DNA from 2 places in the Peribacillus sp. NPDC097197 genome. Region 2 is predicted to be linked to the other one. Evidence: riboswitches for the same ligand, from Rfam matches in the RefSeq annotation. Region 2 holds a riboswitch; the other holds the start of a gene.
The links. Region 2 has a riboswitch for thiamine pyrophosphate ahead of tenA (thiaminase II). Riboswitches for the same ligand answer to the same signal wherever they lie in the genome.
Positions count from the first base shown of each region.

Region 1 (15,388 bases), on a different contig from region 2:
TTCAATACCATTTTGCCCTCCATGTGTAGGAAAATGAATTTATCTTACTTAATTATGAATGAATTAGAATATAATTCCAAAATGTAATATATGGTTTTAATAATAACAGATTGAAAGCGTTCTTTAAATACTCATTCATGCGGTAAATGATCGGTAAAAGGGGAAAGGCTTTGTTTATATTAGGTAAACATTGTATTAATAGGGGGTTTACACATATAAAAAAGGCACCGTTCATTATTGACGGGTACCTTTTTTTTGAAATGTATAGGGTTCGATATGGACAATGACATGTTTGATGTCATGTTCCTTTAATAAGTTTTCTTCAACCTTCACTGTAATGTCATGACTTTGGATGACGGTCAAGAGCGGATTGACATGCACGGTTGTTTCAACCAGAATTTCATTCCCATGCATCCGAGCTTTAATTTCACTCATGTCTTTCACCCCATCCGTCAACAGGATGGTTTGACCTATTTGTTGGAGATGCTGTTCATCGAAACCGTCGGTCAAGGAAAGTGAAGCGTCGTGGAAAATATCCCAAGCCGTTTTGCAGATCATCAGACCTACCACTAAAGCCGCAACCGCATCCAACCAGTCTATGCCGATTGTGGTACCGATAATACCTATAAAAGCACCGATACTGACAAGAGCATCAGAACGGTTGTCCTGTGCGACAGCATGGATGGAGGCGCTGTTTATTTTTTTGCTTAAAGCCAAGTTGTAACGATATACCCCGTACATGAAGATGGCGGAGAATAAAGCGACATAAGCTGTGAACATATTTGGTACAACTGTCGCGTCCTGCGAAAAGAATGATTCGATGGCGCTGTATATGACCTGTAATCCGACGGTGATCATAATGAAGGCGGCAACCAAAGAAGCTACGGTTTCAGCTCTCAGATGACCGTATGAATGATTATTATCAGGTGGTCGCCTTGATATTTTTAAGCCTATTAATACAGCGACAGAGGCAATGATATCGGTCGTGTTGTTTAAACCATCTGCCCAAAGTCCTTTCGAGTCTCCAAAGTAACCAAACGTTAATTTGAGGGCCGACAAGAATATGTATGCGGCTATACTGATATAGGCGCCCTTTTCAGCAGAAATTGAATGTTTATCCATGTCTTTTCCCCCTCGTGCAAAATAACCTTTATAAAGATATCAAATTGAACCCTAGTGAGTCTATAGAAAAATTGTCGTCTTTATCCATCTAACTTGGCATATGGCATGTGTATTGAGGCCATGTAAAGAAGTTGGCTGGATGAAAAAATATAACCAGTAATAGGGAAAAATGCTCGTGGATATAATCGTGTTATTTACTTGTCAATTAGAGAAACTAGTAGTATATTCTAACCGAGGAACAAAAATTAAATACTTCCACAAGGGGAGCCAAGATGGCTGAGAGTGAACGGTTGAGTTCAGACCCTATGAACCTGTTAGTTAGTACTAGCGTAGGGATGTGGTTTTGGATAGCAATACTGGGCATCCATTACCGCCCTGGTGTTGCTTTTTTGCATGCCGAAAAAGCGACACGGGACTCATGGGCACTTTTGCACGTGGAGAAGGGTGAGAGATGATGAAACATAAAACATTATTCATGACAGAGGTCGCGATTTTTTCTGCATTGGCATTACTGCTGGATATAGTCTCCGGTTTTGTCTTTGCAAGGATATGGCCACAGGGGGGATCGATTTCCATTGCCATGGTACCGATATTCTTAATGGCCTATCGTTGGGGAATCAAGGGCGGAATGGCCACCGGTTTACTATTGGGGCTTTTGCAGATTGCCACTGGTTTGGCATTTCTGGCAACGCCGCTTCAAGGATTTATCGAATATTTCCTTGCTTTTACCGCCGTGGGATTATCCGGGTTGTTCATGAATAAATTTGTGAATAACCGTAAAGGGGGAAAACGGTTAAGAGGGGATATATATGCGGTTTGTGGCATGTTTGTGGGGAGCTTCCTGAGGTTTCTTTGCCATTTTACAGCAGGTATCGTTTTCTTTGGGGAATATGCGCCAGACGGGCAACCAGTCGTCCTCTATTCCTTGATTTACAATGGGACATATATGCTGTTTAGTTTTATTTTATCAGCAATCGTGGTAATGGTGCTCTATTCGGCTGCTTCGAATGTCTTGTTGAAGAAAGCCATCTAAAGACAGACCTTTTAAAAGGGCCGGCTCGATTATGAGCCGGCCCTTTTCTCCATTATTTTGCAATAAATACCGAGCATGGTGCCTGCTTGGCTATGGAACTGCTGGTGCTTCCGAGGAAGAACTTTTCCAGGCCGCTTTTTGCACTGTTGCCGACGATGATTAAATCGGTGTTCGTCCGCTTTGCATAGTCACATATGCTATCCGTGGCATTTCCCTCTAAAATCTCGATATTTCCATTAACCTGGCATTCACTGAGCAACCTCATCATATTGCTTTCAGCCATCCTCACATTGTTTTCATGAACGGTGGGAGTATCGTTCATGTGCATTTGACTTTGTTGTTCTACTTCTGTTACGGGATGCGTTTGTGAAGGGTCGACATAAAATCCTGCTGCCGGTACGAACCCAGGAGCGGATGCACTCTCGATGATGCGGCTTTCACCTTTTGGATTCAGAACTTGAACAATGGTCAATTCAGCTTCCGGAAAGGCCTTTACTAATGAAGCTCCATATTCCACTGCGCGGTTGCTCTCTTCATTTCCATCATAAGCGGCGACGATACGTTTTAATTGTTTCATCTAAGATTATCTCTCCCCATAATTTGTCATTATAGGTTATATACCCGTTTTTATTGGTTTCATGCCTTTTTCAGGTGTATATTGATTTATAAATGTGGGTAAAGGGTATGGAAAAAGAAAAGACTAGGCATGAAAGGGAGAAATATTGTAGGCACTTTGTATGGAAAAGGATAAGGGGAAAAATGTTGTGGAATTTGTTTTCCCTTTTAGCCATTGCAAGAGTTTTCTTTCATAAAAAGGGCAAAATGTTTTTAATGGAGCATGTCGCATCTGGGAAAATGGGGGTACAAATGAGAGCGTTATTGAAAATAGGTCTTATAATTATATCAATCATTGTTGTAGTGGGAGCCGGTTTGTTCATATATTTTAAACAAACTGTGGATATAAGCAATCTCCAGGATCAACTTCAGCAACCGACCAAGATTTATGACGAGGATGGGAACTTAGCCAGTACCGTCACGGCTAATAAATCGGAAGGCGTCGCGATAGAGGAGATCCCGGAACATCTCATTCAAGCGGTCGTATCCATTGAGGATCACCGTTTTTATGAACATCATGGCATAGATTATCAAGCGATCATGCGTGCGATGGTGAAAAATGTCAAGGCGAAAAGCGTTGTTGAAGGCGGGAGTACACTTACCCAACAACTTGTAAAAATCACCATGCTTGAATCAGATCGGACCTTGAAAAGAAAGATAGAAGAGTTTTTCATCGCTCAAGAATTGGAACGTACGTATACAAAGGATGAAATTTTGGAAATGTATGTGAATCAAGTTTATTTTGGACATGGAGCATGGGGACTCAAAAAGGCAGCGAACATATATTTTTCAAAAGATGTTTCTGAGTTAACCGTCGCCGAAGGGGCTTTGCTTGCTGGGGTCATTAACTTGCCTTCCAAGCTTGATCCGTACAAAAATCCAGAAGGGGCGGTTAAACGACGGGATTTGGTACTGTCTAGAATGACCGAACACGGATATTTGACCGAAGAGGAAGCGGCTTCTGCCAAAAAGGATGAAGTATCACTACAGTTAGGTGAAGATACAGATCCTTTAAAAGGGAAGTATCCTTATTATATAGACCATGTCCTATCTGAAGCCTCCACCATGTATGGATTGGAGCTCCAGCAATTACTCACTAGGGGCTATAGAATATATACCACATTAGATCAACCGATGCAGCAGGCTGCCGAATCAGTCTATAGCCAGGATGCCAATTTCCCTTCTGGGACAAGCAATGACATATTGGTGCAAAGTGGGACGGTCCTTCTTCATCCTAAAACAGGCGGCATTAAGGCACTTGTTGGGGGGAGGGGCGAGCATCAATTCATGGGATATAATCGGGCGACGCAACTGAAAAGATCTCCTGGTTCGTCGATTAAACCGCTCGCTGTTTATACACCGGCAATTGAAGAAGGATATGAAATGACCGACTCTTTAAAAGACGAGAAGATGGAGTTCGGGAATTATGAACCATCGAATTTGAGCGGCACTTATAAAGGGGAGGTCCCAATGTATGAAGCCGTGATGAATTCCTTGAATGTGCCAACCGTTTGGCTCCTGAATGAAATTGGAATCGACAAGGGGCTGGATGCGCTCAAACGGTTTGGGATTCCTTATGACAAAAAAAATGACCGAAATCTATCGATAGCCTTAGGCGGGATGGATAAAGGGGTGTCCCCACTCCAAATGGCAGGAGCTTATGCGGCGTTTGCAAATGAAGGAAAGCGAAACGAAGCGCATGCCATTATAAAAATAGAAGACACGGATGGGAAAGAAATAGCAGCCTGGAAGGAAAAGAAGACAAAGGTGGCTTCGAAGGATGTCGTTGATAAGATGAATGCGATGCTTCTTGGGACAGTTAACTATGGAACGGCTAAAAATGCCGCGGTCTCTGGCTATGAAATCGCAGGAAAGACAGGATCCACACAGGTCCCAATCGAAGGCATATCAGGTGTGAAGGATCAATGGTTCGTGGGTTACACCCCTTCTTTAGTAGGAGCTGTATGGGCTGGCTACGATAAAACGGATAAAGAACATTATTTAACCACTAACAGCAGCCAGGGAAGTACACTCATCTTTCAAAAGATCATGGCTCAGGCCTTACAGAACGAAACGGCTGAATCATTTCATGCAGAAGACATCGGACCATTGATAGCGGAACAGCAGGAAAAGGATGAAGAAGAGGAAAGGAAGCAATATTGGATTGATAAGGGGAATGAAATCAAGGAGGGCCTTGGTAAGTGGAAAACATGGGATTTTCCTTGGTGATGATTGGGGATATATCCATATTCCCAGTAAATAGAAAAAAAGCTGTCATGATTGACAGCTTTTTTTTCCCTCATTAAAAGATGAAATTTACAACTAAACCGATTACGACGATAGCCCCGATAATCATTAAAATGGTTCTCATATCTATACACCTCATTTATATGTAATTTTTTTTCGTATATTAAATCCCAACGGTTTGGTTGGAGTGAAATCCTATTTTTTCATCATTTTCTTTACAAATGGCCTGAACCTTTTCCAGCATTGCATGTACATTTTGTCCTTCTAGGATCACTTTCATATCCACACACTCTTGTAGAATGAGAACGAATGATACAAATGTTGAAAGTTTTGTGGCATCGACCATTTTATGATTGCAGATAAAGTAGATGTTTCCTTTGAATTCTTTTGTCACTTGGTATAAGTTCATGATTTGACGCATGGATAATCGTGTATTTGTTTTAATATCAGCAGAAATTACTTTGTTCATGGTTGTTTACTCCTTTAATTTTTATATAATTAAATGTTTGTGCCGTAATACTTATAAGATAGAAAAACTAAGTTAAGTTCTTTTGAATTCATGTAATTGGGTTATGGTGTATATTTACCCGCGTATATCGTTTTGAAACCTATTAGAATATTTAAACTTGGAGGGAGTTTGGCCCTATGCTGACACTGATAAAGAATGGTGAGGTTTATACGCCGGAATACATAGGTAAGAAAGACGTTTTGTTGGTCGGAAAACAAATTGGCTTCATTGAGGATAAAATCGACGTCCCTGCCAATTTCGTTGAAATGCAAGTGATTGACGCGAACGGTCGAATCATTGTACCAGGTTTTATCGATGCACATGTTCATATCATCGGTGGCGGCGGTGAAGGGGGATTCAAAACAAGAACGCCCGAAATTCAGTTGACCGATGCGACGCTAGCCGGTATCACGACATTAGTCGGGGTCATTGGCACGGATGGAACGACAAGGACGATGCCGGACTTGCTTGCTAAAGCGAGGGCCCTAGAAGAAGAAGGGATTAGTTGCTTCGTTCAAACAGGTTCGTACCAAGTCCCGGTGAAGACCCTAATGGACAAAATTGAAGATGATTTAATCTTAGTGGATAAAATCATTGGAGTTGGTGAAATTGCCATTGCCGATCACCGTTCTTCACAGCCAACCGTGGCAGAGCTTGCAAAACTTGCGTCGCAGGCCAGGAATGGAGGACTTTTGTCCGGGAAAGCCGGTATCGTTAATATACATGTCGGGGATAGCCTGGATCATGTACAGGTAATCGAGGAAGTCGTCAGGACGACGGAAATACCGATTACACAGTTCTACCCTACACATATGAACCGGAACCCGCATTTGTTTGAGGCCGGGATACAATTTGCCAAAAAAGGCGGGTACATCGATTTCACGACAAGTACCATTCAAAAATTCTTGGATGAAGGGGAAGTAAAAGCAAGCACGGCAATAAGGAGAGCCCTCGACGAAGGTGTTGATATCCGCAACATCACGCTTACATCAGATGGACAGGCTAGCCTTCCGGAATTTGATGGCAACGGAAATATATCCGGACTGAGTATGGGGACCTGCATGTCGCTGTATGAATCGGTTGTCGATGCGATTATCGATGATGGAGTTTCGATAGAGGATTCCATCCGTGTGGTCACGGAAAATCCCGCGAATATTTTGAAGCTAACTAATAAAGGACGGGTGGAAACGGAAAGGGACGCAGATATACTGATTTTGAAAAAAGAGACCTTTGAAATAGATACCGTCATCGCAATGGGTCAGATTATGGTCAGTGAGGGCAAAGCGATGGTGAAAGGCACATTTGAAAAATAATTCATTGATTTCTCTTTCTTGAATTGGAATTTTTGGGTAAAATTAACCAGAAAGTCGGATGAAGGGGGATAGAAAGAGATCATAAAACTTTTTAACAATCAAAATTATACGAAATTATTTTTAGCGAACGTAACATCACAAATGGGCGGGACCATCGGCATGACTGCATTTATGTTTTATTTACTGGACCGCTTCACCAATCAGCCGATTTATGCGACGGTTACGGAATTAATGTATTCTTTGCCTACCCTTGCTGTTTTCTTACTGGTGGGGGTTTTTGCTGATAGATTGGACAGGCAAAAGATTGCTTTGTATTGTGATTGGATTTGCGCAGGGTTGTCTGTTTTATTCTTGCTTTCGTTAGAGCTACATCTTCTCATGGTATCGTTTGCCGTCATTTTTCTGAGAAGTGCCGTCAGGAATTTCTTTGTGCCAGCGGAGTCAGCGTTGATTCAAGGCATTTTGCCTAAAGAGGATTATACGATGGCGGCTGGTTTAAATCAGATGGTATCGAGTCTGTTCATGCTTTTCGGAAACGGAATCGGCATTTTTATCTATTGGTCAGTCGGCATTGAGGGAGCCATTATCTTCGATGTGATCGGATTTATAATCAGTGGTTTCTTGATCCGTTCCTGTCGGATTTCAAAAGAAGTCAGACAGCCGAATGGAGTTTACAATTTGAAGGAACTGAGTGTAACAGGCGTTTGGGCAGATTTTAAAATTGGCTGGCAATATATATGGCAGTATAAGCTATTGTTCACGTTAATCAGCGGTTTTCTAGTATTTGGGATTGTGAATGGTGGATTTTCCGTGATGCAGGTTTTTATCTTGAAGTACAAACTTGAACCTGTTGATTATGAAAAGTATGCAGTCATCTTTGGTGTCATTTTCGGGACTGGAGTATTGCTGGGAAGCATCTTAGCTTCGGTACTGGCCAAAAAAATGAAGCTTCATCATATGATGGTCGTAGGCTTGCTGATATCGGGAGTGGGCACGGTGGCCAGTGGCCTTGTCGAAACAACCCTGCAATATATGATTGGATTAGCCATCGTGGCTCTATCGCTTCCCATACTTAATGTGTCCCTTGGCGGGTGGCTGCCAAGCCTCGTTGCTCCCGAAATGATGGGGAGGGTCCAAGGATGGATCAACCCCTTGGTGATGTTATCGCAATCAATCACGTTATTCTTGATAGCCGTTGGATTCCCCACCTACATAGCAGTAGAAACGTTATATTGGGTAGTGGGAGGGTGTCTGATCTTCGTAGGCTTCCTATATATGGCCATTATACCGAAGTTCATCCATGAAAAGGCGCCAGAAGCTACAAGGATTAAGCGAAGTAATTAAGCAAGTAAGGAATGGAACAAGGAACTTCTTGTTCCATTTACCTTTTCTAAACGGTACAGGTTCAGCCTCAATCTGAGAAAATGTCTTGCTAACAATCAGGGTTTATATAAAGAGCGCAAGGTTATGGGGGGGAGACCATGAAATCGAAGCTAATCATCATACGAGGGAACTCTGGCAGTGGAAAAACAACGATAGCAAAGAGCCTTCAAAATCAGTTAGGAATAGGTACCCTATTGGTTTCTCAGGATACAGTTCGCCGGGACATGTTGAATGTTCGTGATAGAGAAGGCAACCTTTCAATTGATTTGATCCGACAAATTACGGAATACGGAAAAGGAAAATGTGAATATGTCATTTTGGAAGGAATCTTACATAAAGATCTTTATGGTGATATGCTACATCACTTAATACGGTTCTATAACGAAAAGGTTTTAATTTGTTATTTTGATTTATCCTTTGAAGAAACCGTCAAACGTCACAACTCTCGTTCAAAAAAGATGGAGTTTGGAGAAGAGTCTTTACGTGCTTGGTGGAAGCCGAATGATTATCTAGGTATCAAAAATGAAATGATATGGACTAACGAAACGTCACAGGATGATGTATTGAATCAGGTTTTTGATCATTTAGAAGATTGATTGATATAACGAGAATGAGTATAAAAGCAGAGTGAATTCAATCTGCTTTAATGTTTGTATAGAGAAGCGGTGTTTACCTTCTTACACTATATTCATCACATGTACGAATCCACTGCAAGTCCTAGAAATTGTAACTGAATGCAGACGTTATTTTAGTCCCATCATGGCCCCGAAGTATTGTTGTGCAGTGGAAAAACAAATGAAGGCTATTAATTCTGATATTTCTTCGTCGCTGAATACTTCCTTTAATACTACAAAAAAACGTTCTTCTGTTTTCTCGCGTTGCACTAAAAATACCTCTGCAAAGGCGATTGCGTAGCTTTCTTTTATATCGGCCGGTTCCATTGGAATGCCTTTGGCCTGACAGTACGCACAGCCATTTCCATAGGCTAGAATTCTTCTGACATTTTCCTTCAATTGCTTTGTAAGCACTCCATCAGCAGAAATGGTTTCTGAGAGGTCATTCCAATTATGCGCAATTCCTTCGTTATGAAACAATTGCTGAAATGGACTTGTTCCAAATTGTGAACTTTTAATTCTTGGCATCGATATCTCCCCTTTGAGATAATCATAATCTAGAAGAAATGAAAAATTAATCGCACATGAAAAGTGATAGGGACAAAAAAATACTAGATGAATGGAAAATAAGGAGAATAGTATTCATATGAAATTAGACGATAAAGACCGCAGCATTTTAGCCGTACTGAAGAATGATAGCAGGGTTTCCATGAGAGAATTGGCAAAGAAAGTGGAGATGTCAGCACCCGCCGTTACAGAACGTGTCCGGCAAATGGAGTCTTTTGGTATCATCAAGGGTTATGGAGCCGAGATTGATTATAAAAAAATGGGCTTTCCGATAGAATGCATGATTGAAGCGACGGTGAAAAATGGGGAATATGACCGATTCAGAAAGTTTATCTTGGGTCAAGAAAATGTGGAATTTTGCTATCGAATCGCGGGAAAGGCTTGTTTCATGCTCAAAATTCGCTGTGAAAGCCTTCAAAGAGTGGAAGAATTCATTAATCTCGCCATTCCTTTTGCATCGACGGTGACGCATGTAATTCTTTCTGAAGTAGAGAGACTTTCTGAATGAAAAATTTTTTTACAAGTCAGTGAACGAATTCATTTCCTTAACCGTCATATAAGTAACAAGCTAAGGATCAGGGAGCAGGTGATGATAGATGGAAGAACGGGAGCTGATTAAAGCGGCGAAAAAGGGGGATGATCAGGCGTTAGCCTCACTATTTCAAAACACGTATCCTTTTCTGCTAAAATACTTGCTTAAATTGACTTATGATTTACAAACTTCAGAAGATGTAGCTCAGGAAACCTTTTCTAAGGCCATCGAGAATCTTTCAAGGTACAAAGGGACTTCCAAGTTTTCCACATGGCTGATTTCCATTGCGACTCGGGTTTACTTGGATCAGAAGCGGAAGGAGAAGCGGGAAGAGTCCTGGTTAAGGCAAGAACAATCGGTCAGAAAGCTCAAATGGGAGACGCAGGCCAACAATCAAGCATGGGATGATGTAATGGAAGCATTGGGGAATGTAGAGGATGATCTGCGAATTCCAATCATCTTGAAGCATTATTACGGATTTTCTTACGAAGAGATTGCGAAAATCATCAAGATACCAGAAGGTACCGTGAAGTCACGTGTCCATATTGGATTAAAGAAGATTAGAAAGGAGTTGGTCAGTAACGATGAAAAAGAACCATCCGGTTTATCAAAACCACTCAGACAAGAGTGATCAAGAGACGGTTAGTCAAATCAAGAAAAGCTTGGAGGAATTTGACGATACGATTTCCATCGATGTCCCACAAGTATCTTTTTTTGAGCAAACCATTAAACGAAAGCGTCAAAAAGCCAGAAGGGAATGGCGGAAAGAAGTGCTTATGTTTCTAGTGACGGCTGCTCTCATTCTCTGCTTCTTGTTTCTATCTTTATTTCATCAACCTGAAGTATTTCTCACATTACAAGTGTTGAGCGTGATTTTCATCGGCATATATACGTTTTATGTAAAAAGGAAGGTGGAAAGCAGTCATGGATAGAATGCAGATGTATGTATTGATTATGTGTGGGCTTATCTTGTTGGCCCAAAGCATATATTTATTCACCGATGCAAAGAAGAATGGTTTCAATCATTGGTTATGGGGCATTCTTGGTTTGATTCAAGCACCGGTTCCGCTAATTTTTTATTTAATCGTAAAAAAAATAAGAAAACGGGAAGAGGATGAGCTCAATGATTATCGTGACTACTAATGAAGTGCCGGGTAAAGAAATAAAGGAACTGAAGGGACTCGTTAAAGGGAACTCGGTCCAATCAAAGCATATCGGGAAAGATATTATGGCGGGTTTGCGGACCATTGTCGGTGGGGAAATTTCTGAGTATACGGAAATGATGAAGGAAGCTAGGCAAAAGGCCATTGGCAGAATGGTGGATGACGCTAAGGAAAAAGGTGCGAATGCCATCGTTGCGATGCGTCTTGAAACATCCGCTATCATGCAGAATGCTTGTGAAATCATTGCCTATGGAACTGCCGTATATGTTGAATGAAGATTTTTATGAGCAATTAGTCATAGGTATTTAAGCTTATTTCTTTTGTTCCTTCTATTCCTATCGTATAATTCTAGATAGAAATATAAGGGGGAATGAAGAGTGGGGATTTATGAATTTTCTGCAGAGCGAATCAATGGACAGGAAGTTTCTTTAGAGAAGTATAAAGGTGAGGTCCTTATCGTCGTCAATACGGCAAGTAAATGTGGGTTTACCCCGCAATACGAGGATTTACAAAAGCTTTATGACCGATATAAAGATAAAGGATTGAACATTCTTGGTTTTCCTTGTAACCAGTTTGGAGAACAGGAACCAGGCCAAAACCAAGAAGTGGAAACATTTTGTCAGTTGAATTACGGCGTGAATTTCCCACTATTCAGTAAAGTGGATGTCAGGGGAAGTCAGGCACATCCATTATTTCACTATTTAACAATGAATGCGCCATTTACCGGTCTTGTCGACAAGCCAGGCGGAAGAATGCTGCATGCAAAATTGCAAGCGGAGCATCCAGAGTTTTTGATAGATGATTCAATTAAGTGGAACTTCACGAAGTTCCTTATCGACCGCGAAGGAAATGTCGTGAAGCGTTTTGAATCGGTAGAAGCCCCATTTGATATGGAACAGGATATTGAAGCCCTTTTATAAAACCCTTATGGAAAAACGGCAGCGCTTGGATTCTTTCAGGCGTTTTTGTCGTTTTCACGTTAAAAATATCTGCATATGGAAATAAAGAGAAGGACGATGTGTTATCCTGCGTTTTATATGGAATAGACAATCGAGATTGAGGGTACTGGTAAAAGATAACTTTAGCGGAAAGAAGGGTGATGAACGTGGAAAATGAAAAGGCAAAACCCGAATTAGCTAATCAGGCGGTGGATGCCATTGAAAAAGTCGTGGGTACGTTTCCGGGGAATCGTCGAGCTCATGCGAGGGGGAATTACTATGAGGGCGTGTTTACCCCAAATGGTCAAGCCGCATTGTTAACTGACGCACCACATCTTCAGAATCAGGCAGTTAAGGCCACCATCCGATTCTCCAATAGTTCCCCGAACCCCAATCATACGGATGCCCATTCTCCCGTAAAAGGGATGGCTGTCAAGTTCCATTTGCCTGATGGGGAGGAAACAGATCTTATTGCCGTGACGATTCCTTTGTTCTTCGCGAAAAAACCAGAAGCGTTTGTTGAGATTCTTGAGTTTGTCAAATCGGCCAAAGATGGTTTCCCGAATTTGAAAGAACTCGCAACGATTGCGATGAAATACCCTGAAAGCAAAGCGGGTCTACAGATGATTAAAGAAATGCGTTCCCCTGCCAGTTATACAATGGCACGATACTTTTCCATACACGCCTATTATTTCGTGAATGAAAATGGGAAGCGCCAGGCCATCAAATATCAGTGGGAGCCGGATGCCGGGTTAAGTATGCTGGAAAAGGATGAATTGGCCAAGCTTCCACCAGATTTCTTGACTGGAGACATGGAGGAAAGGCTGAAACGAGGACCAGCCAGCTTTAATTTAAACATACAAATCGGTAAGGAAAATGCCCCGACTGATGATCCTACCGTCGTGTGGCCGGAAGATAGTCAAATCATTACGGTTGGGAAGTTATCCATCACAGGTAAATTGGACTCGCAGAATGAGGCAATCCGGTTCGATCCAACGAATGTGACGGATGGGATTGAGTGTTCGGAAGATCCCATCTTGAATTTCCGTCATAGCGCCTATGCCGTTTCTTATGACCGACGCACACATAACCAGTGATTGGGCAGGCGAATTTGTGAATGTCCATGAAAAAAAGAGAAAATGCCAAGAAGGAATTTTCTCTTTTTTCATGATGAAACTACATTCTCCCCGATCTAAAGATGGTATAGATCATCAATAAGAACATGAGGGTTGCGACGACAAACCCGATTTCGATGGCCGGTATATTCCAAAGGATGTTTGCTTGGCCGGCAATGGCAGAGCCGACGATTAGACCGACCATGATGATGCTAAAGGCCAACAGGATTATACTGAAGGACAGCCGATTCGAGATTTGATCAAGTTTATGTAAGAAAACCTGGAGTTCGGGGATGTTGATGTCCAACCGTAACTTTCCTTTTTTGATGATATCTGAAACGTCCCTTATATCCTTAGGAAGCTCGGAAATTGCTTCTGCGGATTCAATAAATTGATTCCATGTTTTCTTTGCCAGGTTCTTAGGATGGAAACGCTCTTTCAATAGCCTTTCACCAAAAGGTTCTGCGGCTTTCATGATACTGAAGTTCGGGTCCAATTCTTCGACGATGGCTTCCATGGTGAGCAAAGCCTTACCAAGCATCGTGAATTCGGGTGGAATCATGACCTTGTGTTCATTGGCCACGGAAAACAGATCATTGACTGCACCACCCAAGCTTATCTGGCTCAAGGGGATGTCATAATATTTATTCCGCAATTCATCAATATCATATCGTAACGAAGACATATCCGTTTCGTCCGTGAGAAGTCCCATATTGGAAAGGGTATTGATCAATCCAGTGGTGCTTCCTCGCTTTAGATTTATGACAAGGGAAGCAAACTGATACTTCATCTCTTCCTCAAGACGGCCGACCATACCGAAATCCATCAGAGACACTACATTCCCAGGTAAGATGACGATATTCCCTGGATGAGGGTCACCGTGATAAAAACCATCAATCAAAATCTGCTGAAGAATGGAATTGGCTAATCTATCCGCGATTATCCTGCGATCATATCCTTCTTCATCAAGCTGTTTGTAATGATTGATCTTGATGCCTTTGATGAAGTCCATCGTCAGGACCTTTTTGGTTGAATAATCCCAGTGGATCTTCGGTATCTTGATACCTTGATTGTCGATGAATTGCTTGGCTATCCTTTCTCCGTTCCGCCCTTCTGAATTATAATCGAGTTCAGCTCGCAGGGACTTAGCGAACTCATCAATCATTTTTCTGATTTGATATCGCCTTGCCCAAGGTATCCGGGCTTCCATAAGCCTGGTCAAATCATCGAGGATCTCCAAATCCGTTTCCACGTTTGGCAAAATGTCGGGTCGTTGGACCTTGATGGCGACCACTTCCTGTGAGTGAAGCCGAGCAACGTGGACCTGACCGATTGAAGCGGTCGCAAGAGGGGTTTCTTGAAATTCAAGAAAAAGGCTTTCCAACGAATCCCCCAATTCAGCTTCAATAATCTGGCGTGCTTTTTCAAAAGGGAAAGGTGTGACCTGATCCTGGAGCTTCTCTAGCTCGCGGACAATTTCTTCCGGTACAATGTCACGTCTGGTACTGGCAATCTGACCAAGCTTGATGAAAGTCGGGCCTAAACTTTGTAATATCTTATGTAGCCGTTCCCCGATCGACCGCAGGTTCAGGTTTTCTTCGGGTGCGACTTTCGATGTGGATTTTCCATCAGATAATCCCAATCGATAGATGAAATAACCCATGCCGTTTTTTAAAAAGGCATTCGTGATTTCCTGATACCGATGTGCATGTTTCAATCGCTTGCCAAACATTCATTTTCCTCCAGATCAAGGTTGTATGGATTGGTTTTTTTGTTCTAAAGCAGCTATCCGGCGCTCTAATGCCTGAACTTCTTCTCTTGTGGCCAAATTGAGGCCATTCAAAGCCTGGTTGACTTTCACTTTGACTGAATCATCGATTTGCTTTTGGGCCTGTTCTCCTTTTTCTACCCACTGTTTAATAAGGTCCTTTGATTCTTCTTTACTGATATCGCCTTTTTTTACCAGGGTATCCACCGTTTTCTCAATCTGCTCTTTCGTTGCTGCAGCAGCACCTATGCCTAAGGAAAATATGTTTTTTATTAAGTCCATGTTTACATTCCTCCAATATAAAGTTTTTTACACCTTAAACTCCAAGAGTAAACCATGCTTTTCTTCTATCATACATGAATCATGAACACTACTAAAATATTATGGGTCAGAGTATTCGAAATGATGGGAAGAATGTGTCTACAAGGTGAAAGGTGAACATGCACTAAAGATTTGTTAGAAACCGACTT
Region 1 is NZ_JBNNST010000008.1:13,833-29,220, reverse strand. Features, by position in the region: gene ACQKL6_RS12100 (histidine kinase N-terminal domain-containing protein) at 1-11, opposite strand, end outside; gene ACQKL6_RS12095 (cation diffusion facilitator family transporter) at 235-1,122, opposite strand; TPP riboswitch at 1,373-1,475, shown strand; gene thiT (energy-coupled thiamine transporter ThiT) at 1,574-2,155, shown strand; gene ACQKL6_RS12085 (universal stress protein) at 2,208-2,732, opposite strand; gene ACQKL6_RS12080 (transglycosylase domain-containing protein) at 3,023-4,999, shown strand; gene ACQKL6_RS12075 (hypothetical protein) at 5,181-5,486, opposite strand; gene iadA (beta-aspartyl-peptidase) at 5,663-6,838, shown strand; gene ACQKL6_RS12065 (MFS transporter) at 6,917-8,182, shown strand; gene ACQKL6_RS12060 (kinase) at 8,320-8,817, shown strand; gene ACQKL6_RS12055 (carboxymuconolactone decarboxylase family protein) at 8,965-9,363, opposite strand; gene ACQKL6_RS12050 (Lrp/AsnC family transcriptional regulator) at 9,482-9,910, shown strand; gene sigY (RNA polymerase sigma factor SigY) at 9,999-10,565, shown strand; gene ACQKL6_RS12040 (YxlC family protein) at 10,519-10,866, shown strand; gene ACQKL6_RS12035 (sigma-Y antisigma factor component) at 10,859-11,077, shown strand; gene ACQKL6_RS12030 (YbjQ family protein) at 11,058-11,372, shown strand; gene ACQKL6_RS12025 (glutathione peroxidase) at 11,475-12,017, shown strand; gene ACQKL6_RS12020 (catalase family peroxidase) at 12,203-13,132, shown strand; gene ACQKL6_RS12015 (ABC1 kinase family protein) at 13,212-14,882, opposite strand; gene ACQKL6_RS12010 (phasin family protein) at 14,898-15,200, opposite strand.
Region 1: it holds a riboswitch for thiamine pyrophosphate, as region 2 does, so the genes downstream of both, thiT (energy-coupled thiamine transporter ThiT) here and tenA (thiaminase II) in region 2, are expected to answer to the same signal.

Region 2 (15,388 bases):
CCAATTAAAACGCCCAATCCCCATTACGGAAGACAGCTTCTGAAGTGCCGTCAGGAAGGATGCCGTCGATGTTCATTTTATCCGAACCAATCATGAAATCAACATGGGTTAGACTTTCGTTCAGACCATGTTCCGCCAGTTCTTCGGGGCTCATGTTTTTTCCACCTTCAAGACAGAATGCATAAGAGCTTCCGATTGCTAAGTGGTTGGATGCATTTTCATCGAATAATGTATTGAAGAATAATACGTTTGATTGGGAAATGGGCGAATTGAATGGGACTAGTGCCACTTCTCCTAGATAGTGTGATCCTTCATCCGTATCGACCAATTGTTTCAAGATTTCTTCGCCTTTTTCAGCCTTCACTTCTGTGATCCGGCCTTCCTTGAATGTCACGGAGAAATTATCGATAATATTGCCGCCGTAACTAAGTGGCTTTGTGCTTGAAACCGTTCCATTGACACCATTTTTCAGTGGAACCGTGAACACTTCTTCCGTTGGCATGTTAGCCATGAATTCATGTCCTTGCTCATTGATGCTGCCAGCTCCGCACCAAAGATGTTTCTCAGGCAATTCGATGGTTAAATCCGTACCTGGTGCCGTGTAGTGCAATTTCTGGTAGTGCTTTTCATTTAAATAATCGACTTTTTCATGAAGTGTGTCGTCGTGTTTCTTCCAGGCCTCGACAGGTTCTTTTACATCAACCCGGACTGCTTTAAAGATCGCTTCCCAAAGTGCATCGATGCGTTTCTCTTCAGCTACTTCAGGGAAGACTTTATCAGCCCATGCTTGTGAAGGGACTGCGACAATGGACCAACTCACTTTATCGGACTGCATATATTGACGCCATTTTTTCAGTGCGGTACCCGATGCCTTTTGGAAGTTGGCGATCCGTTCAGGTTGAACATTTTTCAAAAGGTCAGGACTTGAGGAGATGACCGATAGAAAAGCTGCGCCATTTTCAGCAAGCTCGATCGTTTCTTTTGCCCGCCACTCTGGATACTCGTTAAATACTTCAGCGGGTGCCATTTCATATTTTGTACGCCCGACAATATCGTCATTCCAGTTAACGATGACATTACGTGCGCCGTTTTCATAAGCCTTTTTAACGATGAGGCGAACAAGTTCAGCGCCTTCTAAGGTTGTGTTTACAACGAGGTTTTGTCCCTTCTGGATATTGACCCCGACTTTAACGGCCAGTTCTGCGTATTTTTCTAAATTGGTTTGAAATTCATTCATCTTTTAAAACTTCCTTTCTCTTATCTCCAGTTTAATTGTATCGATAGTTTCTGAAAAAAGAAACTTTTTACACATATGTATCATAAAACGTGGGGGTTCAAATAAATCCGATAAAAAAATAGAGGAGGATGGAAAAGCTGAGTGCAGGGACTCAGCTTCTGTGAACACTCTCATTATTTTTTCAGTACATCATGGTCTACATAACGTTCCCCGTTGATTTCACTTAGCAGATTAATGGCCACTCTGGCTCCGTCACCGGCCGTAACGATGGTATGTACGCTCACGCCTGCACCAGCGCCAGCAGCCCAAATTCCCTCTACGGATGTTTTCCCTAGTGAATCCACGTCATACACTTTTTTAGTGCGCGGCTCTATGCCGTCTTTTGTCGCGACTCCCGCTTCTTCGGCTAGATTAGTGATCATTCCCGTCGCGAGGATGATGTAAGTAGCTTCAATAAGGCCGTTTTCCGTTTCGATTGTAAATCCTTGTTCCGTTTTTTCGATGCCTGTAACTTTTGTTTCGATATGTTCAGCACCGAATTTCTTTGCCTGTTGAATTCCGATATGGACTAAGTCAGGTCCAGAGATTTCATCCACACCATAATGGTTTTCCATCCAGGCTCTTTTTGTGATACTTGCATTGCTATCGAGAAGGACTGTCTTTTTTCCTGCCTTGGCCGTGAAGATGGCGGCACTTCCGCCAGCGGGTCCGGCACCGATAATGGCAATTTCATACATAGGAATATTCCTCCTTTTTCTCTACCTTGATTCTATCAAACGTACATAGGAAAAGGCTATTGAAATGATTGAAGAATAATCGCAATAATAAAATATATTAAAAGGATGCAAAAAGCATGGAAAAGAGGGTCCCGGAAGACCCTCTCTTTAAAAAGAATTATTTGTCTAGGTTAATCCAGACGCTTTTAACTTCAGTATAATTTTCAAGGGCATAGGAACCCATTTCCCGTCCGATTCCGGATTGCTTATAACCACCGAATGGGGAGGCGGCATCAAATGCATTATAGCAGTTTACCCAAACAGTACCGGCACGTAACTTTCCTGCTACATAATGGGCGTTAGCTAGATCGCTTGTCCATAAACCGGCAGCCAACCCATATTCACTTGCATTTGCCCGGTTGATTACATCGTCTATATTCTCATACGGCATGGCAGCAATGACTGGACCAAATATTTCTTCTTTGGCAATGGTCATTTCCTCTTCTACACCGGCAAAGATCGTTGGTGAAACAAAGTAGCCTTCATCGCTAGGATTGTTTCCTCCTACCAATATTTCTGCACCCTCTTTTTTTCCTTTTTCAATGTAACCAAGAACTCGATTCTGCTGTTCTTGGGAAACGAGTGGCCCAATTTGTGTATTAGGATCCAATCCGGCTCCTTGTTTGATCTTTTTAGCGTGACTAGTCATATCAGCCACGACATTATCATAGTGTTTCTTTTGTATATAAACCCGGGAGCCGGCACAGCATACCTGACCCTGATTAAACATGACGCCATTTAAAGCTCCAGGAATGGCTTTGGAGAAGTCGGCATCTGGAAGGATGATGTTAGGTGATTTTCCTCCGAGTTCCAGTGTCACGCGCTTCAATGAATAGGAAGCAGAACGCATGATCATTTTCCCTACTTCAGTAGAACCGGTGAAGGCAATCTTATCAACTTCAGGATGATCGACAAGGGCTTGACCAGCAGTTTCACCGAATCCAGGGACGATATTGACGACACCGTCAGGGAAGCCGGCTTCCGCGATTAGCTCTGCTAAATAAAGGGCAGATAATGGTGTTTGCTCGGCAGGTTTCAAAATGACCGTGCAGCCAGTCGCAAGAGCGGCTCCCAGTTTCCACATCGCCATAAGAAGCGGGAAGTTCCAAGGGATGATTTGACCGACGACGCCTACAGCCTCATGTTTTGTATAGTTGAAGTAATTTCCATTTACCGGAATGGTCTGTCCGACGATTTTAGTCGACCAGCCAGCAAAATATCTCATATGCTCAATGGCTAGAGGGATATCCGCATTTGTAGTTTCACTGATGGGCTTTCCATTGTCCAGTGTTTCTAATTGCGCTAATTCTGTTTTATTTTCTTCCATTAAATCTGCTAGTTTATACATCAACCTGCTACGGTTAGCGGCGCTCATCTTGGACCATGGGCCTTCATCGAATGCTTTTCTTGCGGCTTTAACGGCTAAATTGATATCTTCTTTATCCGCTTCATATACATCTGCGAGTTTCTTGCCTGTTGCGGGGTTGGGAGTGGTAAAGGTCTTCTTCGAGGCACTTTCTACGAATTTTCCATTGATATAGAGCTTTTTAGGACCTTTTAAAAACTTGTCCAGCTTTCCACTTACTTCTAACGTTAGATTGGTCATTGTTTCCCTCCTGAATATAATGATTATATTGGGCAAAACATGATGACTTAATTGATAACGCTTTCATATGCCAATATTTATCATAAAATAAATAGGTGAAATATTCAATCATTACTATTCGACATTTTATTCTTAAATGGAAAAAGGCTTGAAATCAACGTTTTTTCTATTTGAGTAAAGAAAAGTGTCAAGACAGTTGTAAATACTATAGCGAAAAGGAAAATTAATAGGTAATATTAAATAGGAGAATATATTGGTAAGCGATCAGATTTTAGGAGGTTTATATGGAAAACAATGCGAAAGTGATATCGCAGCGTAAACTGCTGGGTGTCGCTGGTTTTGGATGGATGTTTGATGCACTGGATGTCGGGATGCTTTCTTTTATCATCGTTGCATTGAAACAGGATTGGAATTTAACGAGCCAACAGGTCGGTTGGATCGGAAGTATCAATTCTATCGGGATGGCAGTAGGGGCGATTCTCTTTGGAGCGATGGCAGACCGGGTTGGCAGAAAGAATGTCTTTATCATAACCTTATTATTATTTTCGATTGCGAGCGGTCTGTCTGCAGCCGTCAGTACGCTTAGTTTATTCCTGATTTTGCGTTTCTTGATAGGGATGGGGCTCGGGGGAGAGCTACCCGTTGCTTCAACACTCGTTTCTGAAAGCGTCGAGGCAAGTAAAAGGGGACGTGTTGTGGTACTCCTTGAAAGTTTCTGGGCGGTCGGCTGGTTGTTGGCGGCGCTCATCTCTTATTTCATCATTCCTGTATACGGATGGCGTGTGGCTTTGTTATTAAGTGCGGTTCCGGCATTATATGCTCTATATCTACGTTTGAAATTACCCGATTCTCCTAAATATACGGAGCTTGAAAAGAAACAGAGACCGTCTGTGCTGAACAACATGAAAATGGTCTGGCAAAAAGGGCACGCACGTCAGACACTTGTTTTATGGATTCTTTGGTTTTGTGTGGTCTTTTCCTATTACGGCATGTTTTTATGGTTACCAAGTGTCATGGTCATGAAGGGCTTCAGCATGATTCAGAGTTTTGAATATGTATTGATCATGACGTTAGCCCAATTGCCTGGTTATTTCTCTGCTGCGTGGTTGATAGAGAAGATGGGGCGTAAGTTCGTATTGATTACATATTTAATAGGAACGGCAGGTAGTGCATTTTTCTTTGGCTCCGCTGAAGGCTTATCACTCTTGATCGTATCCGGCATGTTCCTATCGTTTTTCAACTTAGGTGCATGGGGGGCGCTTTATGCGTATACACCTGAACAGTATCCAACCGTCATTCGTGGAACCGGGACGGGGTTAGCAGCTGGAGTCGGACGCGTCGGGGGCATTTTGGGGCCGTTGCTTGTCGGGTATCTAGTTGCTGGAGATACAGCGATATCGACCATCTTCACGATTTTTACAATCGCAATTTTAATTGGTGCTGTTGCTGTGGCATTTGGAAAAGAAACGAAGAATACCATTCTTTCATAAAGGAAGGAGGATGACTCGAAATGAGCATCCTCCTTCTATTAATTAGTGAATCTTTTTATAGTGTATGAAAGGAGTGTAGCCACGTCCATTGGATTTTTTGCCTGTGTAATGGCAGAGACGACCGCAGCACCGGCAATTCCACTTTTAGAAAGCCTGTTGATATTATCCGCTGTAATCCCACCGATCGCAACGGCAGGAATCGAGGTACTGTGACAAATTCTCTCCAGTTCCCCTTTTTTCAAAGCAGTTGCGTCTTGTTTCGTTTTTGTCGGGAATACAGAGCCAACACCAATATAGTCAGCGCCATTGTTTTCAGCTTCAAGGGCCTCCTCCAAGGTAGAGACGGATACTCCAATGATCATATTGTCAGGAACAAGGGTCTTGATGATGGGAAGAGGAAGGTCATCCTGCCCAACATGAATTCCATCCGCTCCTACAGCAAGCGCAATATCCACGCGGTCATTAATGATTAACGGAATCGAAAGTTCATCAAGGACCCCTTTTAATAGAGAAGCTTTTTGATAAAAAGTAAGGGAAGATGCCTGCTTTTCTCTAAGTTGGACGGCCGTAACTCCGCCTGAAACCGCCTCGGTGATGATAGTGGTCATGTCCTCGACGGCTAATGATTCTTCCGTGACTAAATAAAGGCTCAAATCAAATGGCACTTTCTTCATGCATTTTCACCTCGTATTTCCATATGGAATCATTCATTCCTGAGATGGCATCGATAATCCGTGTCCGGTATGTCCCTGTGCCATCATTTTTTTCAAGGGTTCTGGCAGCAAGCTCACCAGAGATGCTCATGGTTGAAATTCCTGCGATAGCAGCTGAATAGTAATCCTCCGTAATTCCGCAGAAGACCCCAATCAAGGCCGTCGACATACAGCCGGTGCCGGTCACCTTTGTTAAAAGAGGGCTTCCATTATCGATGATGGACGTACGTGAAGAGTCACTAACGGCATCCTTGGCTCCACTCACGACGACAACACTCTTCAGTTTTCTAGCAGCACGTAGGGATAGTTCTGCATTGCTCATGGAAAGGGGTCCTGAATCGACCCCTCGCGTGACGATATCGCCTCCCATTAGCCGATGGACTTCACTTGCATTGCCGCGAATAATCTGGACAGTGATTGAATCGAGCAGTTCCATCGCTTTCTCTGTTCGGTAAGGGGTGGAACCGACGCCCACAGGATCTAAAATTACGGGTATATGGCAATCGTTCGCTGTTTTCCCGGCAATCGCCATCGCCTCCAAGGGAACATCATCCAGTGTACCTAAGTTAATCACCAGTGCTTGTGCCAGTTTGACCATGTCCGCCACTTCTTTTGGATTGGAAGTCATAACGGGAGAACCACCAATTGCCAGGGTAGCATTGGCACAATCATTTGCAGTAACAAAGTTGGTGATTTGGTGGACGAGTGGTTGTTTCTTTCTCACTCTGCCAAATAAGTCTGCAACGGATGTATTCATGTGAAATCACTCCGTTCCTTTTTATAAAATTGATGGAAATGGTGAACGGGTCCGTGTCCCTTACCGAGTTCTAAGCTATTTCGTATCGCTTCTGAAATATAGATTTTCGCTTGTTCAATGGACGTCGCTAAAGGAAGTCCATTAGCAAGATTAGATGCAATGGCAGAGGAAAGGGTACAGCCAGTTCCATGCGTATTTTTCGTATGAATGCGTTCACCCTTGATCCAAGAGAACTCCTTGCCATCATAAAAGAGATCATTTGGATTTCCTGCTGCATGTCCTCCTTTCAGTAAAACAGCCTTCGGACCCAGTTCCAGAATAGCGGTACATGCCTTATAAAAGTCCTGCTTCGTCCGGATCGGGAATCCGGTAAGGACCTCTGCTTCCGGTATATTCGGCGTGACAAGTGTAGCAAGTGGAAGTAAATCGATTTTTAACGACGAAACGGCCCTCTCATCTAACAGATGGTGTCCACTTTTGGAAATCATGACAGGATCAAGGACGACGATAGCCGGTTTAAATAATTTTATTGAATGGGCGACGGTTTCGACCGTCTCCTTTGATCCAAGCATCCCTATTTTTACTGCGTCGACACGAATGTCTTCAAATACGGCCGCAATTTGATCGGTGATCACAGGGAGATCGATGGGCTGTACAGATCGAACTTCCAAGGTATTCTGTGCCGTAACGGCGGTGATAACAGACATGCCATAAACCCGATGGGCCGAAAATGTTTTTAAATCAGCTTGGATGCCGGCTCCGCCCCCAGAGTCAGATCCGGCGATCGTTAGTGCCCTTTTCATAAAAAAACCCCTTCATATAATGATTTTTTAAGAGAACTTTCAATAAAAGAAAGCCTATAATTGCGCCCGTTAAAGAACTAAGAAGAAAAGCTGGCAGAAAACCAAAAAGTGCCGCTTTTTTTCCCAATAATAAAAGCGCGATCGGATAACAGGCGATGGATCCGAGAATGCCTGTCCCCACTATTTCTCCCAAGCAGGCGTGTCCCATCCTTCTTGTTTTTTGGTAGAGGAAGGCCGCCAGCAGGGCACCAACCATGCTTCCCGGAAATGCAAAAATTGAACCTGTACCTGTCATGTTCCTGATAAGGGATACTAAAAAGGCCTGGGTCACAGCAAAAAGCGGCCCCAACATAACGGCTGTCATGACGTTGGTTACATGTTGAATAGGAAACACCTTCGCAAAACCAACAGGGATGTAAACGAATGAGCTAGTCAGGGTAGTGATGGCCGTGAACAAGCTAGTCAACGTCATTTTCCGTAACAAGTTACCAGTATCTAGCATTTAAAGAGGCCAATCCTGTTCGTTGTGAACCATGTCCCAAAATAAATATTCATATCGGGAGGTCATTAAAAAGTGTTTCTCTAATCTTTTCAATTCCCCCTCAGGCATATCTTCCGTCAGTTCGTCTAACAGCTTGGCCAACCATTTGTGCGCATCTGCGAATTCGGGGGATGCATACGATTGAATCCAAGCGATATAACGATTTGTTTCTAGTGCTGGACCATTTTGTTCTTTTAATAACGAGCCAATTTCATAGTAATCCCAGGCACAAGGAAGTAAGCAGGCAATAAGGTCGGCTAAAGTTCCATGATGGGCAGCATTGAGCATATAACCTGTATAGGCAAGGGTAATCGGAGTTGGTTCGGTATTTTCCAATTCCTCAGAACTAATTCCGAACTCCTTGCAGTAGCTCCTATGCAAATCCATTTCTACCTGTAGAGTCTCATTTAAAATACTCGCAAATTTGGTCATGATCTCAAGGTTAGTGGCCTTGATGGTCCCTAAGGCAAAAAGCTTGGCATAATCCATAAGATAGATATAGTCCTGCTTTAAGTAATAGGCGAATTTCTTTTCTGATAGTGTCCCGTCTCCAATTGCTTGAACGAAAGGATGAGTATGATTCTTTTTCCAAATTTCTTTTGAACGTTCGTGAAGTCTAGCACTGAAAGTTTTCATTTGGGTTTTCGCCATGATTTTTCCCCCTTATAATTCATTCACATACAAAGGAGGGGAGTGTCCAAAAATGAAGAACAGCCGCTTTCATATAGAAAGCGGCTGTTCTAGGAATGTACGAATCCCTTTTTCAACCTGCTTTCCTCCGCTGGTATGACCAGATCAGGTACAAAGGGTTTGATTCTCAGCCTATTAATGGCTCCCCTAGCAGTTTATTATTCAATTAAACGAAAACCCCGTTCCTGAAAACGGAACGGGGCAGATGGATGAAGTCAAATATACGACGACGATATCATCCACTTTCCTCCGCCGGCATCACCCGGATCAGGTTCAAAGGGTCCGGAACATCATTCCATCTCAGTCTTTTAGAAGACTCCCCTAGTGGTATTTCGTATGTGATTATTGTCATCATATCAGATAAAAAGGAAAATGCAACCTTTGAATCCAATAGAATTTTATGAGTATCTTGTGGCGTGAAAGGGGTAGTAGGATAAAATCCCCATTGGCAAATGGAGCATACCTAACCCACGGTCAATTGGAGGAAAATATAGTTATTAGCAAAATAGGGATATGGTCTTACCTTGTGCTAAAAGGGCACACGGAAAAATAATATAAAAATTAAAAATTAAAAATTATTTGAATGCAATTGACTTATCCTTGCAAGTGGGATAAAATCATGTCAAAATCATTTATATTCTGTATTCTTATCCAGAGAGGTGGAGGGACTTGGCCCTATGAAACCTCGGCAACAGACCCATCGGGGAACTGTGCTTCTTCCAACAAGCAATCGCTTGGAAGATAAGAAGAGACGAACGGACCTCTGTCGACCTCTTCTTGGATTAGAAGGGGTTTTTATTTTTGTCAAATAGGGTTTAAGAATCCCGTACAACAGGTATATATATTTTGGCTTTAGCAAAGCCTATAAGATTAGGGGCATTATATGTGGAAAATATGAATAAAAGGAAAGGGGCCATTCATATGGCAGAGTTTTTCGAGAAAAAAGAACAGAGGAGAGCATTGTTGATAGAAGAACTATTATCAAATGGTGTATACAAAACCTCTGATGAAAAGCATCTCTATGATGCTCCATTAAAAGCTCTTGAAGATGAATATAAGATTGTTATAGATAAATCAGGTAATGAGTCACCTCCAGAGTGCATGACTTAGTTAACCTATAGTGAACAATCAAAGAGAAAAAGCATTTGCTGTGTAAAGGCAAATGCTTTTTCTCTTTGAACTGACATAAAAAGTACAAAATAGAAAAATATAATGGGTATTTTGTCACATTTCACTAGTGAAATAACATATTTAAAACATGTAAAATGATTGATTTCGCCTAGTGCTTTGGTTATGATAAAAATGTAAAATAATTGAAAAATAGGAAGTGATTATATTGAAGCCTCCTCATATAACAACAGTTGAAAAAATTGAAGAAAAACGAAAAGAAATGATTATGTTAGCAAAAAATTATGGTTTGACAAGCAGGATGACCATTCAAGCAAGTCAAGAGTTGGATTCTTTATTGAATGCGGTCACACATATAAAATTCCTGGGAGTTTGTCGCGAATAATCAGTACATCCCACTAGACCATTCAAATCCAGGCAATCGCCTTTTGCAATGGAAGTCATGTAGTGACACGTTTACCAAGAATGACCAAATCGCGTTCCACTCCATCGAGTTCTGCTATTTTCGGTAAATGCGCCCATTTTTCAAAACCAAATTTTGAAAAAAGCTTAATACTTGGTGCATTGTGTGCGAAAATAAATCCAAGAAGTGTCTTAATCCCTATCTTCGGACTCACCTCTATAGCCTTTTGGATTGAAAGTTGTCCAATTCCTTTCCCACGGAACTCCTCATCTATATAGATGCTAATTTCAGCGGTAAAATCATATGCGGGTCTACCATAAAAAGATTGAAAACTCATCCACCCAGCTGTTTTTCCATCATGTATGATCATATATAATGGCCGTTTGAGAATATGATGTTCCTCAAACCATTTGAGCCGTGATTCTACTGTAACTGGTTCTGTATCCGCAGTGACCATCCTCGAAGGTACTGTAGAATTGTAAATTTCAATAATTTTAGGCAAATCCTCAAATATTGCTTCCCTGAATTCTATAAACTCCTTCATCATTAAGCTCCAATCCATTTATTATGGCATTCCAATCACCTGAGTACAGGTGCATCATGCAATTTAAGTTTTTTATTAGATTATTCGAATGTTAGGCTTGTCCTCTTTTTGGGTATTTAAAAATAAAATACTTCCTAGTGAATACAAAAGGAGAAGCAAAACAAATGAAGAAAATCGTTGGCTTATTTTTTATTGTACTTGTTATTTGTTTAGTTGCCTATGCGTTTCAGGCAGTAGATGCGAAAAACGATCAAAGAGTCATGGCATTTGGAGATTCTTTGACTTACGGAAAGGGCGATAAAGAAGGGGAAGGATATATTGATGACTTGAAACATAAAACGAATGATTCCGATTCAGAAAAAGTCCAATTCTGGAATTATGGTATTAAAGGTCAGGAAACGGACGGTGTCATTAAACAGCTCGAAGATCTTGAGATTAACACAAAATTGGATAAGGCTGACACATTTATCGTCTATATCGGAATCAATGATTTAATTAACAGTAATGGTGGAAACTTAAAAAAAATCAATGATCAAAAGATAAATGATGAAAAGAAAGAGTATGTACAACATTTAGATAAAATTCTTTCTGAGCTTCTAAAGAAAAATAATAAAGCTGATATCTTGGTGATAGGGTTATATAACCCCAATAAAGACGACTTGAAATTAGAAAACCATATTAGTGATTATAATCATTCGATTCAAAAGATGGTGGACAAGGATAGTAGACTAAAGTATATCCCTACAAACGATTTATTCGAAAACAAAGATAAAAAAGCATACTTCAGTGATGAAATTCATCCAAATGAAGAAGGCTATCAGCTTATAACCAATCGAATCTTAGATAAATATGATTTTAAATAAGAACGATAAAAGGGCATGGAAACTTGATTTCCATGCCCTTTTAGGTTTATTTATCGGGGGCGGATTTCTGGTTGGTTATGTTTCTGATGGTGCCTCCGCCTGTGGAAACTGTAAGTCATGGAGCTGCCGATAGCGACCATTATTTAGTAGCAGTTGTTCGTGCGTTCCATTTTCTTGAATTACCCCTTTTTCAAGAACGACAATTTGATCTGCCTTTTGAACGGTTGATAACCGATGGGCAATGACGATTGAAGTCCGGTTCTCTAATAGGTTGGATAACGCTTCCTGAATCAGATGTTCGGATTCCGTATCGAGCGATGCCGTCGCCTCATCGAGAATGATGATTTGGGGATTCTTCAAAAGGGCCCTGGCGATGGCAATCCGTTGCTTTTGGCCACCAGAAAGTTTGACCCCACGTTCTCCGATTTGTGAGTCATATCCTTTTGGGAACGTCTTGATGAAATCATGAGCATATGCCGCCTTAGCCACTTCGATAATTTCCTCGTCCGTTGCGTCGAGTTTACCATAGGTTATATTATCGCGGATGGTCCCGGTAAACAAAATAATGTCTTGCGAAACAACCCCCATTTGGTTCCGTAAAGATTTGAGGGTGAGATCACGAATATCATGGCCATCCATTTTTATTGTCCCTTGTTGGGGGTCATAGAAACGAATTAAAAGGCTGGTAATCGTTGATTTCCCTGCCCCGGATGAGCCGACAAGAGCGGTTACCTGTCCTGCTTTTATCATCAGGTTAAGATTTCGGAGTACTGGTACCCCCTCGACATAAGCGAAATCAATTCCTTGAAATTCGATTTGTTTCGTGATTTTGGGAACATTAATTGCTGTCTTTTTGTCCTGGATTCCAGGTTGTGTCTCCATTATTTCGGTGATCCGTTCAAAAGCTGCAGCCGATTGTTGCACGATACTGATTACACGGCTGAAATTACGGATTGGACTTTGCAGAAGCCTGAGATAAGCCAGGAATGCCACGATTAATCCAATCGTAAATTCTCCCTGCATCACTTGCCAGGCACCAAATACAATCACGGCGATCAGACCTAAATTATTCATTAAATCTATGAGCGGGCCAAACATGGACCTCAGTCGAACTGATTTGATGTTTGCTACCGTATTCTCATGATTTCGGTCCGCGAATCGTTTTGATTCAAATTCTTCATTTGTGAAGGATTGGATGAGCCGTATGCCGGAAAGGGAATCCTGCAGCTGATTGCTGACATCGCCGGCCGAACTTTGCACGCTTCTGAATGAGAGGCGGATTCGTTTACCAAATACACGTGTCAGATAGAACATGAACGGAAAGGTAATGAGAAGGACCACGGTCAGTTTCCAATTGATGAACAGCATATAGATTGCGATGGCAAAGAAGGTGACCGTATCTGTAATAACTTGTAGCATGCTTGATGAGATGAGTTGTTGAAGCAGGTTCACATCATTCGTGAGCCGGGACATTAAGTCACCCGTTCTATTTTTATCAAAAAATTTCATATCCAATTTTTGAATATGGTCATACATTTCATTTCGTAAATTCATGATCGCTTTTTGCCCCACTTTAGATACGATATAGCCGTTCACATAATTAAGCAAAGCTAACAATATGGCCGCAAAGAGGATACCTATGCCTACCCAAATCAATGAGTCATATTCTTTCCCAGGTATGACATCATCAATCGTATATTGCGTAAGTTGTGGGATGGAAAACTCAAGCATGGAAATGAAAATCATTATGCATATGATCATACTTGAAAATTTCCATCTGGATGGGATACGATTGAATATTTGTTTCAACATTGACCGAATGCTTCCTTTTGATGGTGCAGCTGTCAGGGTGCTACGGCCCTTGTGGCTGAAAGGGATATGTCCCCCGCTCATATTTAATCACTCCTATGGTAAATTGAAAGTTGTCTTTAAAAGCAAAAAAACCTTTATGAATATCATAGAGGTTTTAAAAAAATAGACAACTTTTGAGCGGTTTTTCTTTAATAAAGAACCTTATATTTTACAACTTATCCCTTCGGTGGAATAATTATAAAAAAGTGAATAAGGAGCTGGTAGAGTGGAAGAAAACACAAAAATCAGGGAAGAACTTCTCCAGGCAGTGAACGGGTTATCGGATGAACAGGTAAATGCACATCCCGAAGATGGACGTTGGAGCATCATTCAGGTATTGGAGCATCTATTTCTAATGGAGAGGGCGGTAACAAAAGGAATTGCCGATACACTGGCAAGTGGCGAGAGCAATCGAGTAGATGATAAACCGATCCAGTATACATTAAATCGTGACGTAAAAGTGGACGCGCCTCCATTTGTCATTCCGTCAGAGAAGTTCCAAACATTAGCTGAAGTAAAAGCTAAGCTCGCCTCTTCACGTAAGGCATTGGAAAAGGTAATCTCCCAAGCGAAGGAGAATGACTTGGAAGAGAAGTCATTCCCACACCCCTTGTTTAAAGATTTAAGTTTGAAGCAGTGGATTCCGTTTGTCGGTTTGCATGAGAAACGGCATTTATTGCAAATTGAAGAGTTGAAGGCCAAACTAAAAAAACTCAGCCAATAGGTGAGTTTTTTATATATATGTATTGATTTAGGAAAGACTATATAAGCAGTACTTACCTATTGAGAGATGAGAAAAATGTGGGTAATAATCATGATTATTGCTTTAACGCGCAAAATTCGTTAAAGTGAACTAGTGAGAAAATGGACATAAAGGAGTGCAGTCACCATGGAAGAAATAAAACATTGCTCGGACTCTTTGGTTATAAAAACGAGTCTAGTTCTACCACCTGATACAAATAATATCGGTACAATGTTTGGTGGGAAATTAATGGCTTACATTGATGACGTTGCGGCCATTTCTGCCATGCGCCATGCTAGAAGTAATGTCGTTACGGCATCGACCGATTCTGTCGATTTCCTGCATCCCATTCATGAAGGAAATGCAGTATGCCTAGAAAGCTTCGTTACGTATACGGGTAGGACATCTATGGAAATTATCGTAAAAGTGGTTGCCGAGGACTTACTTACTGGAGAACGGAATCTATGCGTTATTTCCTTTTTGACCTTTGTTGCCATCGATGAGAACGGAAAACCTGTTCCAGTTCCCCGCTTGGTTCCGGAGACTGAAATGGAGAAGAACTTGAATGAATCTGCCAAACACCGGGCAGACGTTAGGAAAAAAAGAAGAGATGATACACAATTCATCGCAAGCACATTTGGTGTGAAATTGCCTTGGACTGAAAAATCAGAACCAGGGTTATATAAATAAGTACGAAAAAACGGGCATTTGCCCGTTTTTTTAATCATTGCTTGATAATATACCGAAAAAGCGAAGGATGTTTATAAACAGGTTGATGAAATCAAGGTACAGATTCAATGCCATGAGCGGGACTTCTTCTGCCGTTACCCCATAGTGCTTCATGCGGTTGAAATCATATAGAACATATCCGCTGAAGACAAGAATGCCAATAAAGGAAAAAACAAGCATTGCCGTGGAACTTAACGGTGAGAATATATTAAAGATACTGATGGCGATTAGCGCTAGCAAGGCAGCAAAGAGGATTCCACTTAGAAAAGAAAGATCTCTCTTAGTGGTTGTTGCATATAGAGCTAACCCCCCAAAGACGACGGTTGTCGTCACTCCAGCCAAAATCACGACGTTAGCGCCTGCCAAAGCGAGATAGTGAGCGATGATGGGATAGGTGGTCATTCCCGATATGAAAGTAAATGCATAAAGAAATGTATATCCAATTGCTTTTTTCCTTCTCAAGATAAAGGCTCCAATCAGCATGGCGATTTCCAAAATCGCCAAGGGAAGAAATA
Region 2 is NZ_JBNNST010000006.1:166,255-181,642, forward strand. Features, by position in the region: gene ACQKL6_RS10315 (aminopeptidase) at 5-1,237, opposite strand; gene ACQKL6_RS10320 (FAD-dependent oxidoreductase) at 1,411-1,974, opposite strand; gene ACQKL6_RS10325 (aldehyde dehydrogenase family protein) at 2,132-3,619, opposite strand; gene ACQKL6_RS10330 (MFS transporter) at 3,904-5,109, shown strand; gene thiE (thiamine phosphate synthase) at 5,148-5,783, opposite strand; gene thiM (hydroxyethylthiazole kinase) at 5,764-6,579, opposite strand; gene thiD (bifunctional hydroxymethylpyrimidine kinase/phosphomethylpyrimidine kinase) at 6,576-7,382, opposite strand; gene thiW (energy coupling factor transporter S component ThiW) at 7,351-7,884, opposite strand; gene tenA (thiaminase II) at 7,885-8,574, opposite strand; TPP riboswitch at 8,680-8,772, opposite strand; TPP riboswitch at 8,841-8,946, opposite strand; SAM riboswitch class I at 9,258-9,361, shown strand; gene ACQKL6_RS10360 (Fur-regulated basic protein FbpA) at 9,460-9,723, shown strand; gene ACQKL6_RS10365 (aspartyl-phosphate phosphatase Spo0E family protein) at 9,950-10,126, shown strand; gene ACQKL6_RS10370 (GNAT family N-acetyltransferase) at 10,182-10,688, opposite strand; gene ACQKL6_RS10375 (GDSL-type esterase/lipase family protein) at 10,853-11,551, shown strand; gene ACQKL6_RS10380 (ABC transporter ATP-binding protein) at 11,627-13,444, opposite strand; gene ACQKL6_RS10385 (DinB family protein) at 13,629-14,126, shown strand; gene ACQKL6_RS10390 (acyl-CoA thioesterase) at 14,292-14,834, shown strand; gene ACQKL6_RS10395 (Bax inhibitor-1/YccA family protein) at 14,865-15,388, opposite strand, start outside.